One region of the Neobacillus sp. 204 genome, then DNA from elsewhere that is predicted to be linked to it. Evidence: a T-box and tRNA genes for the amino acid it is inferred to sense, from the RefSeq annotation. Region 1 holds a T-box; the other holds one or more tRNA genes.
The links. A T-box is a leader RNA that pairs with one kind of tRNA and senses whether it is charged. The one in region 1 lies ahead of alaS (alanine--tRNA ligase), so its partner is inferred to be a tRNA-Ala.

Region 1 (10,660 bases):
GTCTCTAAAACTAACTTAAAGGAGGCTCGAAAACGTGGAAATTCGAATGAAATGGTATTACCGTATCGGTTTTTTACTCCTTTTATTAAGTGCTATTTATGTTTTTCTAAAAATCCGCTTTTTCTGGCTGCCTATTCTTAGGGTAGTGACCATTATTATTCTCCCCTTTGCGATTGGAGGATTTATTACTTATCTGCTCCATCCGATTGTGGAGAAATTGCATCAAAAAGGGGTGCACCGAGGACTTGCTATTTTTCTAATATATATTTTATTTTTTGGAGGCATTGGCTTAGGCATTTATAAAGGCGTTCCGGCGATGATTGACCAATTAAAAGACCTCTCCGACAGTGCACCTGTTTTAGCAGAACAATATAGGGGGTGGATTGCTAAGCTTGAATCGAATACCAGAGAATGGCCTGATGGTCTGCAATCAAGAATTGATGAGGGGATTAATGCGTTTGAAAAAAAGTTGGACTCCCTTTTGACAGTGATTGTTAATATTTTAATTAGGTTTCTTAATTCGGCACTAATCTTGATGATTATTCCGTTCATTGCTTTTTATATGTTAAAGGATTTTCCATTGATTAAACGAACACTCTGGTATATAACACCTAAAAAGTGGCGGAAAAAAGGAACATTCTTCTTAAAAGATGTGGATGAATCCCTAGGCAGCTACATCAGGGGGCAACTATTGGTTTGTATCATTATTGGCAGTGTCTCTGCCCTATTGTTTTGGTTGTTTCATTTAAAATACCCGTTAATATTAGGGCTAATTGTAGGAGTGACCAATGTTATACCCTATTTTGGACCCATTATTGGGGCCGTCCCAGCGGTAATCATTGCTGCCACTTCGTCAGTTAAATTGGTTTTGGTTACATTAGTTATTGTTTTTGGGCTTCAATTTCTTGAAGGAAACATCTTATCACCCCTGATTGTTGGGAAAAGTCTTCACATGCACCCCTTAATTATTATGATTGCGTTAACGGCTGGGGGAGAAGTTGGGGGGATACTTGGACTAATCTTAGCAGTTCCGGTCCTGGTTGTTTTAAAAGTAGCTATTGTTCACGCGAAAAATCATTTTATTAAAAAGAAAGCAAAAGAACCTCCTACATTAGTTGAAGATTGATTGACAAACTTTTTTCGTGTGGCTATAATTCGTGATATAGAATAATTGTATGAAAATGTTGAAGGATAAAGTATGTTGTAGACCATCTGTAACGATTTGCGTAGAAGAGAGGGGCTTCCTTGGCTGAAAGAAGCTCTAGATGAAGGACGACTGAAAGCTAATCCGGAGTGCAGCTAATCACTGCCGTATACCCGCGTTAAGGGATTTTTGAGAGATGGATACGAGTAATGGTATCCGTAATCAGGGTGGTACCGCGAGGCAAGCTCTCGTCCCTGTTTTTGGGGATGAGGGCTTTTTTGTATGCTTTTTTATAATTAAAGGAGGTCTACATATGAAAAATTTAACAGGTTCACAAATTCGTTCCATGTTTTTAGAGTTTTTTAACAAAGAAAAAGGTCACGCAATTGAGCCAAGTGCATCACTTGTGCCCCACGATGATCCTTCACTATTATGGATTAACAGTGGTGTTGCCACATTAAAGAAATATTTTGATGGACGGGTTGTTCCAGAAAATCCGCGAATTACCAATGCACAGAAATCAATTAGAACTAATGACATTGAGAATGTTGGGAAGACAGCTCGTCACCATACATTCTTTGAGATGCTCGGGAACTTTTCCATTGGTGAGTATTTTAAAGTGGAAGCGATTGAGTGGGCATGGGAATTCTTAACATCGGAAAAGTGGATAGGTTGGGATCCGGAACTCCTTTCGGTTACCATCCACCCGGAGGACAACGAAGCATACGAGATTTGGCATAACACCATTGGCCTGCCAGAAGAACGTATTATCCGTCTTGAAGGGAATTTCTGGGATATTGGTGAAGGTCCAAGCGGTCCGAATACAGAAATTTTTTATGATCGCGGGCCAGAGTATGGCAATGACCCATCAGATCCTGAGCTTTACCCTGGCGGTGAAAATGATCGTTATCTTGAAGTCTGGAATCTAGTATTTTCTCAATTCAACCATAACCCTGATGGCACCTATACACCGCTGCCAAAGAAAAATATTGATACGGGGATGGGATTAGAACGAATGGCTTCTGTTGTTCAAAACGTCCCTACTAATTTTGATACAGATTTATTTATCCCAATTATTCGGGCAACAGAAGAAATTTCCGGTGAAAAATACGGACAAAATAAAGAAATTGATGTGGCTTTCAAAGTAATTGCTGACCATATTCGTACCGTTGCCTTTGCTGTTGGTGATGGGGCACTGCCATCAAACGAAGGCCGCGGATATGTACTACGCCGTCTGCTGCGTAGAGCGGTCCGTTATGCCAAACAAATTAATATTAATCGTCCTTTCATGTTTGAACTCGTTCCAGTGGTTGGCGAGATCATGGATGATTTCTATCCAGAAGTAAAGGACAAAACAGAGTTTATTCAAAAAGTCATCAAAAGTGAGGAAGAACGCTTCCATGAGACACTCCATGAAGGCTTAGCAATTCTTGCTACTGTGATTAAGAAGGAAAAAGAAAAAGGCAGTGATACCATTACAGGCGCTGATATTTTCCGCCTTTACGACACATATGGATTCCCTGTTGAATTAACTGAGGAATATGCAGAAGAAGAAGGGATGAAAGTTGATCATACTGGCTTCGAGGTAGAAATGGAGCAACAGCGTGAACGTGCCCGGGCAGCAAGACAGGATGTTGATTCGATGCAGGTTCAAGGCGGGGTTCTTGGAGATGTAAAGGTCGAAAGTAAATTTGTTGGTTACAATGAACTCAAAACGAATTCAACTGTGGCAGCCATTATTAAAAATGGTGAACTTGTGGACACTGCAACAAGTGGTGAAGAAGTACAATTAATTCTTGATGTGACACCATTCTACGCAGAGAGCGGCGGACAAATTGCCGACCGTGGTATGATCGAAGGCGAAGGATGCAGCGTTGCTGTTAGAGACGTTCAAAAAGCTCCTAATGGCCAAAACCTCCATCAGGTCGTTGTTAAAGCTGGAACATTAAAGACCAACGACAAGGTAACTGCTGAAGTGGATGCGGAAAATCGTGTCAAGATTATCAAAAACCATACAGCAACACATTTGTTGCACCAAGCCTTAAAAGACGTTCTTGGTGAGCACGTTAATCAAGCTGGTTCCCTTGTAGAACCTGATCGTCTCCGTTTTGACTTTTCGCATTTTGGTCAAATTAAACCAGAAGAACTTGAACAAGTCGAAAAAATCGTCAATGAAAAGATCTGGAAAAATATCGAACTGGACATCAGCTTAAAACCAATTGCTGAAGCAAAAGCAATGGGAGCTATGGCTCTTTTTGGCGAAAAATATGGGGATATAGTCCGTGTTGTAAAAGTGGGCGATTACAGCCTTGAGCTTTGCGGTGGATGCCATGTACCAAATACATCGGTGATTGGATTATTTAAAATCATCTCTGAAGGTGGAATTGGCGCAGGAACGAGAAGGATTGAAGCCGTTACTGGTGAATCTGCATACAAGTCACTAAATGATCAGGTTAGCTTGTTAAAGGACGCGGCTGATAAGCTAAAAACAAATCCAAAAGATATTGTGAATCGCATTGAAAGCTTAATGGGGGAAATCAAGCAACTTCATAGAGAAAACGAATCTCTTGCAACGAAACTTGGCAATATTGAAGCTGGGAACCTCGTAACAAAAGCCAAAGAAATTGATGGGGTAACAGTTTTAGCAGCCAATGTTCAAGGTGCTGATATGAACAACCTAAGAAATATGGCTGATGATTTAAAGCAAAAGCTGGGCTCCGTTGTGATTGTTTTGGGTAGTGCACACGAAGGAAAGGTTAACTTAATTGCAGCGGTAACGAAGGATCTTATTGAAAAAGGATACCATGCAGGTAAGTTAATTAAAGAAGTAGCTTCTCGCTGCGGCGGTGGTGGCGGTGGACGTCCTGACATGGCTCAAGCTGGTGGTAAAGACCCTGAAAAGCTCGATGCAGCGCTTCAATTCGTAGAGGAATGGGTAAAATCCATTTGATAATAAAACAAAGTAGTGTAAAATGATAAGAAATAGAACATTTTTCCTCTAATAAAAAGCGAGGTGCATGCAATGAGCTCATTTGACAAAACGATGCGATTTAATTTTCCTGAAGAACCATTTGAACACGATATAAATGATGTTCTTCTTCAGGTTTATGAAGCTTTGCAGGAAAAAGGCTACAATCCGATTAACCAAATTGTTGGTTATCTTTTATCAGGAGATCCAGCCTATATTCCGCGTCATCGTGATGCCCGCAATATAATTCGCAAGCTGGAACGTGATGAAATAATTGAGGAATTAGTAAAATCCTATCTTAAACAACAGCGAGAGGGTTAATGAATGCGAGTATTGGGTTTAGATGTAGGCACGAAAACAGTCGGTGTTGCGTTAAGTGATGAATTTGGCTGGACTGCGCAGGGCCTCACCACTCTCAAAATCAATGAAGAAAAAAATGTGTTTGGTTTTGAGGAAATTGGTCAATTAATAAAAGAGTATCAAGTAGAAAAGGTTGTCATTGGCCTGCCGAAAAATATGAACGGGACAATTGGACCACGCGCTGAAGCGAGTATGCAATATGCAACTGAAATTGAAAATAAATTTGCAGTGCCTACAGTCCTATGGGACGAGCGTCTTACGACTATGGCAGCGGAGCGCGTTTTACTTGAAGCCGATGTAAGTCGGAAAAAACGGAAAAAAGTAATTGATAAGATGGCAGCAGTAATGATCCTGCAAGGCTATCTTGATAGTAAAAATTAATGAGGTGAAGAAATGGTAAACGAACACGACCATGAACATGAAGAAGATCAATTTATTACACTTGTAGACGAAAATGGTAATGAACAATTACATGAAGTACTTTTTACTTTTGATTCTGATGAGTTTGAAAAATCATATGTATTTTTCTATCCAGTAGGATCTTTTGATGATGAGGAAGAGGATGTCGACATTCATGTCTATGCCTATATTCCTACGGAAGACGGCGGATATGGTCCGTTAATGCAAATTGAAACCGAAGAAGAATGGGATATGGTTGAAGAAGTTTTCAATACCTTCAACGAAGATCAAGAAGACCAAGAATAAAATAATGATGATAAACCGGCTGATTCTCTGGCCGGTTTTTTTTATGAAATTTACCCTTATTCTTTTATAAATTCTGACAAATTAATCGTTAAATTGACATTTTTCTTACTATGTGCTGAAATAATTAAGATGTCTATTTTATTTCAGCATAAATTAGTACATTACAAACCTAGTCAGTCATTCCATAGGTTTAAGGTAAGGGGGAGTCGTATGACAATAGACAAAACAGATACAAAAAAAGATGTTATTCGCAAAAAAATGATAGAACATCAGAAAGAAGCCAAAGTTGTCAGAAAGATTGTTTTAATTATTTCCATTTTATTGCTATTATTAATCGTCTTAATTAGTGGTGGAGGATATTTGTATATAGAATCAGCGCTTAAACCTGTTGACTCCGATAGTAAAAATATTAAACAGGTGGATATACCGATTGGTTCATCGGTAACCGGTATTGCTGAAATATTAGAATCAAAAGGCATAATCAAAAGCGCAAAGGTATTTAAATATTATGTCAAGCTAAAAAATGAAGGCGGATTTATGGCAGGCGAATATCAACTAAGTCCTTCGATGGATGTCCCTGAAATCGTCGGCCGCCTTAAAACCGGAAAAGTACTGGCACAGGCCAGTTTTAAAATAACCATTCCTGAAGGAAAACAACTGAAGGAAATAGCTGCCATTATGGCTAAAGCAACTAAACAGAATGAAAATGATGTGTTTAATAAATTAAACGATAAAGAATTTGTTAAAACACTGATGGCTAAATATCCTGATATCTTAACAGAAGAAATCCTAAATTCTACAGTTAAATATCCTCTTGAGGGTTATTTATACCCTGCAACCTATCCGTTCTACAAAAAGAATCCTTCTGTAGAGGAAATGGTAGCTGCTATGCTTTCTAAAACACGGACAGTATTATCTGGATATGTAGAAGAAAGTGAGAAGAAAAAGCTTTCGGTTCATCAGCTTTTGACAATGGCCTCATTAGTCGAAGAAGAAGCAACCGAAAAAGCAGACCGGAAAACCATCGCCAGTGTTTTTTATAATCGCTTAAAAAAGGGAATGATGCTCCAAACGGATCCAACCGTTCTCTATGCGCAAGGAAAACACAAGGCCAGAGTGTTATACAAGGATCTAGAAGTGGATTCTCCATACAACACATATCAAAATACTGGTTTACCTCCTGGGCCAATTGCCAATGCCGGGAAGTCTTCAATTGAGGCATCACTTGATCCTAATGACACAGATTTTTATTATTTCATAGCAACAGCTGACGGGGATGTTATTTTTACAAAAACACTCGAGGAGCATAATAAAGAAAAAGCAAAGCATATCACTAGTAAAAAATAATTGTTTGAACGAGGGGGTACGATTCTTTCCCTCGTTTTTATATTGAAACCTCCATATGTTTTATGGTAAAATAGTTCAAGTGTTTTAATAAGGCTATTTTCGCATAGATTATTGTTTTTCGAATAAGTTCATCACCCCGTATAACTTTATACTTCGTGGCATCTTTTCGTAAGAACTTTTGTGAAAATTGCCTAGAAACTTAGTAAATGACTCTAATTAAGCTACAGAAGCAACAAAGTTTACGAAAAGAGCCTTTAATAAATGATCCATAGCGTAACTCACAGTAAAGGTAACCAAAGCAGCAACTGCTTGGAATGCATGATGACGGAAATTTGCCCGTTAATGCTGAAGATTACTGTGAACGCTATTTTTTCATGTCTAAAGACCATTATGGATAGAGATAATAAAAGTATTTTACTTAGAGAATTGCTATCATTCATGCAATTCTTATTTAAGGATAGAGGTGAGGGCAGCTTGTTAAATGAAAAGCTGCATTCTTATATTGAAGGTCTTATTTCAGAACGAAATCCGTTATTCACAGAAATGGAGAATTATGCGAGTGTTCATCATGTTCCTATAATGGAACTAGCAGGTATAGAAACGATGCTTCAATTGCTGCGGATTCACCGTTCTCATCGAATACTCGAAGTTGGAACAGCAATTGGTTACTCCGCATTACGGATGGCCTATGCTCTGCCATATTCCCAAATTGTTACCATCGAACGTGATGTTGAACGTATACAAGTGGCTGAACAATTTATTCAACGTTCGGAACTTAGTCATCAAATTACTTTGATTAAAGGTGATGCACTAGAAGTTGAGGATGTTGTAAAAGAACATGCCTTATTTGACGCCATTTTTATTGATGCAGCAAAAGGTCAATATAAAAAGTTCTTCGAGATTTATTCGAAATATCTAAAAGATGATGGAATGATCATTACTGATAATGTTTTATTTAAAGGCCTAGTCGCAGAACCAGAAATTGAAACAAAAAGAATCCGTAATCTCGTAAAAAAAATTAATGAATTTAACCACTGGTTAATGAACCATCCTGATTACGATTCTGTCATTCTACCCGTCGGGGATGGGGTTGCCATCAGCAAAAGAAGAGGTGAGAGTAAATGAAAAAAACGGAATTACTTGTAACTCCTATAACAGTCAATGATATCTTGCCATTAATTGAAGCAGGTGCGGACGCATTTGTAGTCGGTGAACAGCGTTATGGCTTACGACTGGCTGGAGAATTTACACGTGGAGATGTTCAAAAAACAATTGAACTTGCCCATGCAAAAGGTAAAAAAGTATATGTGGCCATGAATGCAATTTTTCATAATGAAAAAATCGATGAATTAAATGATTATATAAAATTTGTATCGGACGTCAAGGCAGATGCGATTATTTTCGGCGATCCGGCCGTTTTAATGACAGCAAGAGAAATTGCACCAGATATGAAACTGCATTGGAGTACTGAGACAACCGGAACAAATTGGTTTACTTGCAACTATTGGGGTAAAAAAGGTGCTAAAAGAGCGGTCTTAGCTCGAGAAATTAATATGGATGCCATTCTTGAAACGAAAGAAAATGCAGAAGTTGAAATTGAAGTACAAGTTCATGGGATGAGTTGTATGTTTCAATCCAAACGCTCTCTGTTAGGGAATTATTATGAGTACCAAGGGAAGGTTTTGGAAATCGAAAACCGAAAAATGGAAAAAAATATGTTCCTTCATGATAAGGAACGTGAAAATAAATATCCCATTTTTGAAGACGAAAATGGGACCCATATTATGAGTCCAAATGACATTTGTATCATTGATGAATTGCAAGAGATGCTCGAGGCGGGTGTAGACTCGTTTAAAATAGATGGAATCTTAAAAAGCTCAGAATATATTCTTGCTATTACGAAGGCTTATCGTGAAGCAATTGATTTGTATAGCAAAGATCCTGATGCATATGAAGATAAAAAGGATGAGCTATTAGCTGCAATTGAAGAAATTCAGCCGGCAAATCGTTCATTAGATACTGGGTTCTTTTTTAAAGAGACAGTTTATTAACAGAAAAGTGGAAGCGCCTTGCCCAGGGAAAAAGTAGTTCATTTTTTCCTATGCGCTGAAGCTAGACATTAGGAGGGGTTCAACTATGAATACAGTTAAAGATAAGATTTCTGAAATTATCGACGGAAAACGTGTCATTGTTAAGAAGCCGGAACTCCTTGCTCCAGCTGGAAATCTTGAAAAGTTAAAAATTGCTGTCCATTATGGTGCAGATGCTGTGTTTATCGGTGGACAGGAATATGGGCTTCGTTCAAACGCAGATAACTTTACCTTCGAAGAAATGAAAGAAGGAGTAGAGTTTGCAAGAGGATATGGAGCAAAGATTTATGTAACTACCAATATATTTGCGCATAACGAAAATTTAGCTGGTTTAGAGGAATATATCCTGGGCTTGAAGGAAACAGGAATTGCGGGTATTATTGTCGCAGACCCGTTAATTATTGAAACTTGCCGCCGTCTTGCACCGGAGATTGAAATTCATATCAGTACACAGCAATCACTTTCTAACTGGAAGGCAGCTCAGTTCTGGAAAGAGTCCGGGGCAGAACGGGTGGTTTTAGCACGCGAAGTAAGTGCGGAAGAAATTAGAGAAATGAAAGAAAAGGTCGATGTTGAGATTGAAACCTTTATTCATGGTGCAATGTGTATCGCTTATTCTGGTCGTTGTACATTAAGCAACCATATGACGGCAAGAGATTCAAACCGTGGTGGCTGCTGTCAATCCTGCCGTTGGGATTATGATCTTTACCAACTAGAAGGCAGCAATTCAGAGGTGGCTCTTTATGAAGAAGGAGACGCTCCGTTTGCAATGAGCCCGAAAGATCTTAACTTAATCCAAGCAATCCCGCAAATGATTGAACTTGGTATTGATAGCTTAAAAATCGAAGGCCGGATGAAATCAATCCACTATATTGCAACAGTCGTTAGTGTTTATCGTAAGGTGATCGATGCCTATTGCGCCGATCCAGAGAATTTTGTTATTCAGAAAGAATGGTTAACAGAATTAGACAAGTGTGCAAATCGGGAAACAGCACCAGCATTTTTTGAAGGTGTTCCGGGGTATAAAGAGCAAATGTTTGGTAATCATAGCAAGAAGACAAATTTTGAATTTGCAGGTCTTGTTTTGGATTATAATCATGAAACTCAAATGGTTACTCTTCAGCAGCGCAACCATTTTAAACCAGGTGAAGAAGTAGAGTTTTTTGGACCTGAGATTCAAAACTTTACACATGTAATTGATAAAATATGGGATGAAAAAGGTAATGAACTGGATGCTGCAAGACATCCACTTCAAATTGTACAATTTAAATTGGACAAACCGGTCTACCCTAACAACATGATGCGGAAGGAGAACTAGCATGATGCGCAAACCAGTTGTTATTGGTGTAACCGGCGGCTCCGGCTCCGGAAAAACCAGTGTAACAAAGGCCATTTATGAAACTTTGAAAGATCATTCCATTTTAGTACTTGAACAGGATTATTATTATAAGGACCAGAGTAATTTACCATTTGAAGAACGTTTAAAAACTAATTATGATCACCCACTGGCCTTTGATAACGATTTACTTATTAAACATATCGAAAAACTTTTACGATATGAAACAATCCAAAAGCCTGTTTATGATTATGCAATTCATACGCGTTCTGACAAAGTGATCCCTGTGGAACCAAAAGATGTGATCATCTTGGAGGGGATTTTAGTACTAGAGGACGAACGGCTTCGGAATCTAATGGATATTAAATTGTACGTAGATACGGATGCAGATTTACGAATCATCCGCCGTCTAACTCGTGACATTAGTGAACGTGGCAGGACCTTTGATTCCGTTATTGAACAATACCTAAATGTGGTTCGTCCAATGCATAATCAATTTATCGAGCCAACGAAGCGATATGCTGATATAATTATCCCTGAAGGCGGCCATAACCATGTGGCGATTGATTTAATGGTCACAAAAATTCAAACAATTCTTGAACAAAAGTCATTTTTATGAAACAATAGCAAAAGATAAGTCTAAATTTCAGACTGTAAGAATATTTCTGTCGCGCGCCCTTATTTAAGAGGACGCGCTACTATCTATTGTG
Region 2 (10,660 bases), on a different contig from region 1:
TTTCCTCTCGAATTAACAATCGAAGAATGGGATGATGTGATTCATACGAATTTAAGAAGTGTTTTCCTCTGTTCTCGCGAAGTTGCTAAATATATGCGGGAGAATGAATCCGGTGGGGCAATTGTCAATATCGCATCAACGCGTGCACTTATGTCAGAACCAAACTCGGAAGCCTACGCTGCTTCAAAAGGAGGAATTGTTGCGATTACCCATGCTTTGGCAGCGTCCTTAAGTGAAGAACGAATTACGGTCAATGCTATTTCTCCTGGTTGGATCCATAATGGGGATGATTCACAACTAACAGCTATCGACCATGAACAGCATTTCTCAAAACGTGTAGGTAAACCAAGCGATATTGCCCGTGCTTGTTTGTATTTAACCAATCCAGAAAATGACTTTGTGACAGGTATTAACTTAGTAGTGGATGGTGGCATGACGAGAAAAATGATTTACGAGGAGTAGCAGATAAGTAAAGCAATGTTAATGGGGAATATACAGTTTGTTCTCCTTTTCACTCGTACACATATCAGTCATAATATGATAAAATAGTGTAAATATTCAGAAATCATAAAAGAGGGCTTGTTTTGGAAAAAGTTCGGCACTTGCTTTATTTATGAGCGACGAAAAAAGTACCAGTGGAAAGGGTGATTAGGATGTTTACTGTAACAATGAAGGATGTTCACTTGTCGAATGGAGAGACGCTGTCCTACCGAGAAAGAGAAGGTGGGGAAACAAAGGTATTGTTAATCCACGGAAATATGACATCCTCGAAGCATTGGGACCTTGTACTTGAAAATATGGATGCCAAATATAAACTCTATGCGGTTGATCTGCGTGGATTTGGCAGCTCAAGCTTTAACAATCCGGTGTTGTCTATAAAAGATTTTTCAGACGATGTAAAGCTGTTCGTTGATGAAATTGGGTTAACGGACTTCTCCATTGTAGGCTGGTCAACTGGCGGTGCGGTTGCAATGCAATTTACCGCTGATTATCCTGAATATTGTAACAAGCTAATACTATTAGCATCAGAATCAACAAGGGGCTATCCATTTGACGGGAAATTAAATGAAAATGATGAACCCAGGAGATTTGCGTTACATGAAGAGATTAAAAGGGATGTTACGAAAACTATCCCTGTCCAAACCGCCTATGACACGAATAATACTGAATTATTGAAGCTCATTTGGAATTCTGTGATTTATACGCATAACCAGCCTGCACCTGAACTTTATGACGAGTATGTTCAGGATATGAGAACGCAGCGAAACTTAGCGGAGGTGCATCATTCCAACAACACATTTAATATTAGCCATCATCATAATGGACTTGTTGAAGGCAGTGGTAAAGTAGATGATATAAATGTCCCTGTACTGGTGTTACGGGGAGAGAGAGATTATGTTGTAACTGCGGAAATGACGAATGAATTGCTAAATGATCTAGGGAAAAAAGCTAGATTTATTGAATTAAAGAACTGTGGACACTCCCCCTTAGTAGATGATCTTCCACAGTTTTTGAAAGCGATTACACTGTTTTTAAATGAGTAAGATAGTTGCATCTTGAGTGAAGGAGCGATTAGTCGGTGGGATGGGAATTGGATTCTCATGTTGGAAAAATAGACAAAAAGAAATTAAGAGAAATGTGTACCATCCTTTAAAGGGAGAAACCCCAAGCTTCTCCCTTTTTCTTATTAGTTCGAGGCATTTTCTTTTTTTTGTGCAAGATTCAATGCCGTGTCTGACAACGATAAGTCAACTTTTAATTGTTCACCCAAATCATGGGGATGATAGTAACCCTTAGCAATCATATAGGCGGTAATTTTATCGTGTGTGGCAATCGCGTCATTTAATTGGGCTCTTAAGACCGATTTTAATTCTGGTGTTGCCGTTTCCGTTATGGCAACAGCATAATTTCTTACGCCCTCTTTCGCTGAAATGAGAAAATCAGTGGCAATGACTTGGTCAGTCATACCGCCCATTCCCATCATTTTTTGGATCAAGTGATTCACTGCTGTTCCCTCCGATTAGTCAAAAACTGCTGTAGCTGTTGAATATGCCGAATTCCATTGGTAACATCGTCTGATAGAATGGCCCGAAGTTCTTCGTCTTGTGCTAAAACACTCATGGTTGTAGATTTGGTTAAGCAAAGATTTTTAATGGATAGTAATTCATGAAGGTCTAAGGTTTCATGAAGGCCGAAAAGCTTCGTCATTTATTTTCCCTCCAAGGCGAAAGTACATTATCTTGTTTAGATTTTCTTAGATTCTTCATGATTATGCATCTGAGCCATCTTACGTAGGCCGAGAGCCAGCCATATCCAAGGCACCTTCAATAAATAATTTTGATAGCAGCGATTGAGTTTTATTTATGTTGTAGATTAGATAGAAATATCGTTCATCATCAAAACCATTGATTTCATGCATCTTAAGCATGTTTTGGCAGGAATATTCTCTTGCGGCGATTTCGGAAATAATCGAAATAGCTATGTCCTGTATGACAAACTGCATCAAACTTTGTCCGCTTTCCGTATAAGCGATGATGTTTAATTGATCCTTATGAATGTTATTCTTTTTAAGAAAACGCTCCAAAAGTGCATTTGTTCCTGAGTTAGAATTTCGCATTACGAATGGATATTTTAAAATATCTTCAATCGCAACTGGGCCAACAATTTCGTTTTGGTTCGATGTTACCAGGACTAATTTTTCTTTTAATAAAGGAATATAGCGAAGTTTATCGTTTTCATATTTATCTCCCAAAATGCCGACATCGACAGAGCCATTTAGTACTTTTTCGGCAACGGTTTTTGAAGAGGATTGGTTGATATGGAATGTCACTTCGGGATACTGTTCCCGAAATTGCTTGACCATCCTTGGGATCATAAATTGTCCAGGAACAGAGCTTGCTGCAATCCGAATCATGCCTCGAAGGTCCGTCATCCCCTCTTTTATATCGAGCAATGCTTGATCTTTTATGAGTAAGAGTTTAAGGGCCCATTGATACAAACGTTCCCCCTGTGGAGTAAGAATACTATCTCTTCCGACTCGATCAAACAGTTTTATATTGAGCATTTTTTCTAAGGCCTGGATGTGAGAACTAACCGTTGATTGACTTAGAAAAATATCATCTGCTGCTTTAGAAAAGCTTTTGTGTTCGACCACCTTTGTAAAAACATACAACTGATGCAAATCCATTCCTATCTTCTCCTCGGATATTCATATAATCGATTAATCGGCATTGGTAAAACAGATAGATCAAATTGAGTTTATTATATCATTTCCTGATTATGAAATGGATGGAGGGCTGTGTAGTTTTGACTTATGTCTAACCAAATAAAAAGAAGGAGTGAAAGTTTTATCACTCCTTCATTTAGACAGTTAAAGAAAACTCTTTTTTCGATAGGCATAAATCTAAAATCCCTGGCCATTTCCCGTATCCGGACTGTGTATTTATATGTCCTGCATTTGGGAGGGAAATGGAAGGGTGGCCAAGGTTTAAAAAGCGGCTTGAATCCTCGAGGCTGCAATAAGGATCATTAGATGAATGGATAAATAATGTATTCTCAGCTACTTTCTTTAGATTGTTTCCATCCAGAGGTACAGGATAGAAGGATTTTGCTTCAGTGAGAATATGGGTTGGAGAAGGTGGTGCAACTAGAATAACTTGCTTGGCCATTTGTTTGTTTTGAGTAGAAGCATAATGGAGCCATAGTAAGCATCCTAGACTGTGTGTAATGATAGTTAAATTATTTTCTTCTGGTATTGTCCTTAGTGAGCTAGTCAATTCCTCTAACCAAACGCTCTTATTAGGTGAATCAAAGTTTGGAAAGGTTGGATATTGTACATGATAATTCCTTTTCATTAATTCCTGTGCCAGCCAAGTTTGCCAATGATCAGGTCCACTCCCGCCTAATCCATGAATGATAAGAAAACTGTGTTGATCCATTTTATCCCCACCTTAAAATTTAATTTATACTATTCCGATGAAATAAGTTGGTTTTATTAAATTATAATTCTTTTATATAAAAAGGGCAACCATCATTTGCTTTTGAAAGGAAAAACAATCAATATTATGGGATAGGTTAAATAGAAAGTAGGGGTATTTTTGTCAGATTTTTTATCATTGGGTATTTCAGGACAAATCGTGGAAAAATTGCGTGGTCAGGGGATCGCAAAACCAACACCGATTCAAGAACAAGCCATTCCTTTAGTGATGAATGGCAGCGATATTATTGCACAGGCACAGACGGGGACAGGGAAGACGTTTGCCTTCATTCTGCCGATTTTAGAAAAAATTAATCGTGAGGCGGAGAATGTTCAAGCGCTGATAGTAACACCGACACGAGAGCTAGCTTTACAAATAACAGAGGAGATTGAGAAGCTAGTCTCTGATCTAACAGGAGTCGATGTCCTAGCAGTATATGGCGGCCAGGATGTTGATAAACAACTGAAAAAATTAAAAAGGGGAATGCAGATTGTCGTAGGAACACCGGGACGACTTTTGGATCATATTAGACGAGAAACTATCAACTTATCTGAAATTGCCTATCTGGTTTTGGATGAGGCAGACCAAATGCTCCATATTGGGTTTCTCCATGAGGTGGAAGATATTATTAGAGAAACGCCCGTAAGCAGACAAACGATGCTTTTTTCAGCAACAATGCCACCCGAAATTCGCAAACTAGCAAAAAAGCATATGCGTGAACCGGAATATATTCAAGTTGAAAAAACGCAGGGACCAGCTGAAAATGTTAAACAGATTGCGATTCATACGACTGATCGCGCTAAACAAGCCACGCTTATTCAATTAGTAGAAACGTATCGTCCTTTCTTAGCAGTTATTTTCTGCCGGACAAAACGCCGAGTTAGTAAGCTGTTCGATGTGCTGAAAGTGAATGGCTTTCCTTGCGATGAATTACACGGTGATTTGTCCCAGGCAAAGAGAGAGCGGGTGATGAAGCGTTTTAGGGATGCAGAGATTCAATTACTCGTTGCTACTGATGTAGCCGCAAGAGGACTTGATGTAGAGGGGGTCACCCACGTGTTTAATTATGATATCCCTGAAGATACTGACAGTTATGTTCATCGAATAGGCCGAACAGGCAGAGCAGGTATGAGCGGATTAGCGATTACTTTTTATACATCAGACGACCGGCCTATGCTCAATTTGATTGAAAAAGAGTTAAACATAACGATTAAAAAACAAAATCTTGGCAATGCGGAAGTGGAAAAAGAAAATACCAAGGATCCTAAAAAATCTCCTTCTAATGTCCAAAAAGAAAAACGGGAGGTTAAAAAAAATCAGCATAGGGGCTCGAATCGACAAGGAACCAAATCCCTTGCGAAAAGCGGAAACAAGGAGAGGTCCTTTAAGAGAAAAGAAACGACTGCTTATAAATCTGAAAGAAACAGTAGGAATACAGGTTCAGGAAGAAAAGGATAGAACAAATGCACTGGAACTTAAATTATTTATGGGATTATGACTAAGTCATAATTCCTTTATATTTTTTTGATTCATAATAAAACCCAGTTTAAAACTAAAAAAATAGCTAAAAACTGAGTCTAAAAGAGTATGCAAAATATATCCCTCTATTATGGTTTCAACACCACTTTAATACATCCATCCGTTCTCGTATCAAACACTTCATAACCATGTTTGGCTTGTTCCAGCGGCAATACATGCGTAACAACATCGCCTGGATCGACTTTTCCCTGTGCAATTAAATCGTATAAAAATGGCATATATGGAATTACAGGGGCTTGTCCCATTTTTATGTCGATATTCCGTTGAAAGAAATCCCCTAATGGAAAACCGTTATACCGACCGCCATACGCGCCAGTTAATTGAACAGTTCCCCCTTTTCGGACTGCCTGAGAAGCAATAACAATACCGCCCATTGCTCCACCATGCAGCTTTAAACCAGTGGCAAGAAACTCCATAGGAGACATTTTCCCACTCATCCCGGAGCAATCGATAACGATATCCGCTCCTCCTTGGGTAATCTCTCTTAAATATTCTCCAGTATTGTCATGCTGTTCAAAATTAACCGTTTCAACTTTATTTGTACGTTTTGCATGCTCTAAACGATAGTCAATATAATCGACTGCGATAACCCTTTTTGCATCATTATACCAAGCAAATTTCTGGGCTAACAATCCTACTGGACCACATCCAAGAACAATTACGGTATCATCAGGTTTAACTCCAGCATGATCAACACTCCAATAGGCAGTTGAGCAGGCATCCGCCAATGTTACTAACTTTTCATCCTCCACTTCACAGTCATCCGGAATCTTAAAAGGCGTAAAGTTCCCATAAGGGACGCGCATATATTCTGCTTGACCACCGGCATATCCACCCATGGTTTCAGAATAACCAAAATATGCCCCCATTTCACCATGAGGATTTGAATTATCACACTGACTTGTAAGGTCATTATTGCAATACCAACAATGGCCACAGCTTACATTAAACGGAATGATTACCCGATCTCCCTTTTTTAACTTGGTAACCTCAGGACCGACTTCTTCAACCACACCCATTGGTTCGTGCCCAATGACATAGTCGGTTGGTAAATTAGGAATCATTCCATGGATTAAATGCAAGTCGGACCCGCATATCGCGGAAGTTGTAATTTTTATAATAATATCATCTGGATTTTTAATAACAGGATCCTTAACATTAGTGACTTCCACATTTTTAATACCTTGATACGTAACGGCTTTCATTAATACAATCCCTCCTTTTATTTATTTGGTGTTGCAAACATACCGCCACGATCAGTATCAATAGGGTAAAGGTTTAATTGGGCAATTTGCACTGCCGTCTCAGCACTTTTTATATCAATTGGAAACTGTTCTTTAAAGTTATGAGGATGGAGCCAGCCATTTTTTATCATTAAATCGGATATTTCTCCATGTAAATCGATGGCGGCTTCCATTTGACTGTGTAGTACTTTTTTGAGTTCAGGATTTGCCGTTTCTGTTATTGCAAAACCGTAGTTTCGAATGCCGCTTTTTACGGATAATAAAAAATCAAGAGCAAAAGATGAATCCGCTAAATTGGGCATTCCTTCTGCATTCCTAGGATCTAAATAATCTTCCATAAAACTCAACTCCCATTATTGTAGTAATTGACTCTGCTTATAAAATGGTAGAAGTTCATTAATATCTTTAATGGATTGTTGAACGTCTTTTTCCATTAATCTCTTTAATTCATTATTAAAGCATATTCCTTGCATAAATTTTGACCGGAGCAAGCAAACCGTTTTAAAATTAAGAATTTCATGGGTTTCCAAGGTCTCATGTAAAGCCAGTATTTCCTTTTCCATTTACTCACCTCCAGATAGTTAAACATAAATAATTTCCCCTTTTCTGCTTTCCATTTATGCACAATAAAATATTGGATCTAGCACATACGAAAAAAAAAATGGAACTGAAAATAATTCAGTCCCATTCGTTTATTATCCACCAATTTTAATCCCCGTATTCGATTTTACCAGTACTTCTTCATATCTCTTCACATCTGCTTTTTGGCTTGAGAAGATGGTTCCAAGGTATCCTGCAATAAATCCGAGTGGAATCGAAACAATCCCAGGAGTTGAATAAGGGAACCACGGTTCGCCTACAAAAATGGCTTTTCCTACTTCCGGGCTGAAAACATTCGGGCTGACGATCACCAGGCCGATTGCTGATATAAGCCCAACTACCATAGCCCAAATTGCACCGGTTGTATTGAAGCGTTTCCAGTAGATTGTATAAAGAATTACCGGTAGATTTGCACTTGCTGCGACCGCAAAGGCAAGTGAAACCAGGAAGGCAACATTAAGGGTTTGTGCCCCTAAAGCAAGAATAATAGAGATTACAGAAACGCCAACTGCTGCCCAGCGAGCCATACCCACTTGCTGCTTTTCGGTTGCTTTTCCTTTTTTAAGGATAACGTTATAGAAATCATGGGCAAATGCAGAGGCTGCTGTCAGAACAAGACCTGCTACAACAGCTAGTATTGTTGCAAAGGCTACTGCTGAAATAAAAGCAAACAGCATATTTCCACCAAGTGCCTGTGCTAAAAGTGGAGCAGCCATATTTCCTGCCGGGTTGGCAGCTACAATCGCACTATTCCCGACAAAGGCTGCAGCACCGAAGCCAAGGAAGATAGTCATAACATAAAAGATGCCAATAATCCATGTGGCATAAACGACCGAGGATCGAGCAGTTTTGGCATCCTTAACCGTAAAGAAACGGACAAGAATATGTGGAAGACCCGCAGTGCCAAGAACTAGTCCCATGTTTAAGGAAATCGTATCAAGGCCAATTTTGTATTTTACACCAGGATTTAAGAAGGTTTCCTTTAATGGTGTTGCGGTTTTCATTTGTGCAAACATATCGGTAATACTCCAGTTAAATTTGGCAAAAACAATAATCGAAATTACTAAAGTACCGCCCATTAAAAGAATGGCCTTAATTATTTGTACCCAACTTGTTGCATGCATTCCTCCAAAAATAACGTAGACAGTCATCAGAACCCCAACGATTAAAACTGCTGTGGTATATTCTAAGCCTAATAATAATTTAATAAGTGCACCTGCACCAACAAGCTGTGCGATCATATAAAAAATTGAAATCGTAACCGTGTTCATGGCAGCGAAACCACGGACTTTCTTGGCATCAAATCGAGCTGCAATCATATCAGCAAATGTATATTTTCCAAGATTTCTTAGTGGTTCAGCTACTAAATAAAGGACAACAAGATAAGCCACGAGGAAACCAATACTATAAAAGAATCCATCAAAGCCTGTTAAGGCGACTGCACCGGCTATTCCCAGGAAAGATGCTGCGGACATATAATCCCCCGCAATCGCTAGTCCATTTTGCCAACCAGTTAGACCCCCGCCAGCTGTGTAGAACTCACTAGCATTTTTTGTCCGTTTTGAAGCGTAGTATGTAATAACTAACGTTACAAAAACGATACATAAAAACATGGTAAAGGCTGCAGTATTCATTGGCTATTTCCTCCTTCTTGGATGACTTTAGTTGCTAATTCATCAAATCTTGCTGCTTTTTTCGAATAAATCATGCATAAAACCCATGTCATAACGAATTGTAAGAAGGCGAAAACCCATGCCCAAGTAATGCTGCCGATAAACTTGTGATTTAACACCGTTGAATATGAAGTTAATATTGGTAAAGCAAAGTAAAAACAGAAAAAGAATATGGTGACTGGGATGATGAATTTTTTCTTTTCGGAGAGTAATGTTTGAAAAGATGATGACTGAACAATCGAAGTGTAATCGCTTTCAGAATTAACTTTAGTTTTTTTTGCCCCCATGGAAGCTCCCCCTCTCGGATAAAACCCTTTGTTTAAACTGAGGTGAAAATAAAGACAATGCTGATTGGTCATTTGCTGAGGAAAAAATAAATAGTGGATTTTTGATCGTTACTTTGTTGAGAATCCTCCTTTAAATACAGATTTTTCTAAAATTTTAAACTGCAATCATAATTTTATTATAGTAATAAGGTGATTTGCAATAGAAAGTTTTAAAAAAAGGTAAAAATACCCATTGGAGATAAATGTTGCAAGGACGTTGGATGGTTTTTAAGCTTTTGAGGAAAAAAAAGAAAACCTCTGCATCGCAAAGGTTTTCGAATAATGGAGAATAGGGGGCTCGAACCCCTGACCTCTTGCATGCCATGCAAGCGCTCTCCCAGCTGAGCTAATCCCCCGAATAATTGGTACAAGAAAATTATATCTGTATTATTAAATTCTTGCAAGAGGAAATTTAGTTAAGGAAGAAATTTTTTTGATTAGCTGATACTTTCAATTTCTACTTTTTGAACACCTTCTAAATTTGAAACAGAGGCATACACATCTGTAGTCTTATCCCGGTAATCTACGGCAACCAATATTTGAACGAGATGGTCTCCGTTGTCTAAATCCTTAATCTTCAGTCTACGAACAATATAGTTTTTATCTAATAAAAAAGAAATAGCTTTTTCAATTTGACTTTGATCCCTAATAAAAAGTTGCAGCATAACTTCTTTTTCCCTTAATTGCTTCGGCCCAATAATTTTCATTAAAAAGGGGACAAATTCCACACTAAGAATAAGTAATGCAACCCCTGCGAATGCTTCAATGAAAAACCCAGCTCCCACTGCAATGCCAATTCCTGCTGCACCCCAAATCATTGCAGCTGTAGTTAATCCTGAAATACTATCATTTCCCCGTCTTAAGATCACACCTGCACCTAAGAAACCAATACCAGAAACAATCTGAGCGGCTAAGCGGAGAGGGTCCATAGTAATTTTGACATCATCTGATTCCGGAAACATGTACGCTGATTCAATGGATACAATCGTCAACAGACAACTCACAACAGAAATAACCAGACTCGTTTTAAGACCCACCGGTTTCCTTTTTAATTCGCGTTCAAGACCAATAATAAGTCCAAAAATAGCAGAAACACCTAACTTAATTAATATTTGGATATCGTCACTACTCATATCAATTCACGTCCAATTATATAGTCTTTGACTGGAATTTTGCTTCTTTGAATAAGGCTCTTTTCGTAAACTTTGTTGCTATTGGAGCTTTATAAGGGGCATTTACTAAGTTTCTAGGCAATTTTAGCAAAGACTCTTACGGAAAGATGCCACGAAGCATATAGGTAT

Region 2: it encodes a tRNA-Ala, which carries the amino acid that the T-box ahead of alaS (alanine--tRNA ligase) is inferred to sense. The anticodon was not compared.

Annotation. Positions count from the first base shown of each region.
Region 1 covers NZ_JBJORY010000006.1:357,099-367,758, reverse strand. The annotation lists gene ACJ004_RS15185 (AI-2E family transporter) at 35-1,126, shown strand; T-box leader at 1,176-1,403, shown strand; gene alaS (alanine--tRNA ligase) at 1,458-4,094, shown strand; gene ACJ004_RS15175 (IreB family regulatory phosphoprotein) at 4,167-4,433, shown strand; gene ruvX (Holliday junction resolvase RuvX) at 4,437-4,853, shown strand; gene ACJ004_RS15165 (DUF1292 domain-containing protein) at 4,866-5,177, shown strand; gene mltG (endolytic transglycosylase MltG) at 5,388-6,524, shown strand; gene ACJ004_RS15155 (O-methyltransferase) at 6,999-7,649, shown strand; gene ACJ004_RS15150 (peptidase U32 family protein) at 7,646-8,575, shown strand; gene ACJ004_RS15145 (peptidase U32 family protein) at 8,661-9,932, shown strand; gene udk (uridine kinase) at 9,934-10,569, shown strand.
Region 2 covers NZ_JBJORY010000004.1:406,644-417,303, forward strand. The annotation lists gene ACJ004_RS11305 (glucose 1-dehydrogenase) at 1-462, shown strand, start outside; gene phaZ (intracellular short-chain-length polyhydroxyalkanoate depolymerase) at 654-1,544, shown strand; gene ACJ004_RS11315 (spore coat protein) at 1,688-2,005, opposite strand; gene ACJ004_RS11320 (hypothetical protein) at 2,002-2,208, opposite strand; gene ACJ004_RS11325 (selenium metabolism-associated LysR family transcriptional regulator) at 2,288-3,187, opposite strand; gene ACJ004_RS11330 (RBBP9/YdeN family alpha/beta hydrolase) at 3,363-3,938, opposite strand; gene ACJ004_RS11335 (DEAD/DEAH box helicase) at 4,098-5,435, shown strand; gene ACJ004_RS11340 (zinc-dependent alcohol dehydrogenase) at 5,585-6,721, opposite strand; gene ACJ004_RS11345 (spore coat protein) at 6,739-7,098, opposite strand; gene ACJ004_RS11350 (spore coat protein) at 7,114-7,323, opposite strand; gene ACJ004_RS11355 (solute symporter family protein) at 7,456-8,994, opposite strand; gene ACJ004_RS11360 (DUF485 domain-containing protein) at 8,991-9,320, opposite strand; tRNA gene ACJ004_RS11365 (tRNA-Ala) at 9,643-9,715, opposite strand; gene ACJ004_RS11370 (MgtC/SapB family protein) at 9,797-10,492, opposite strand.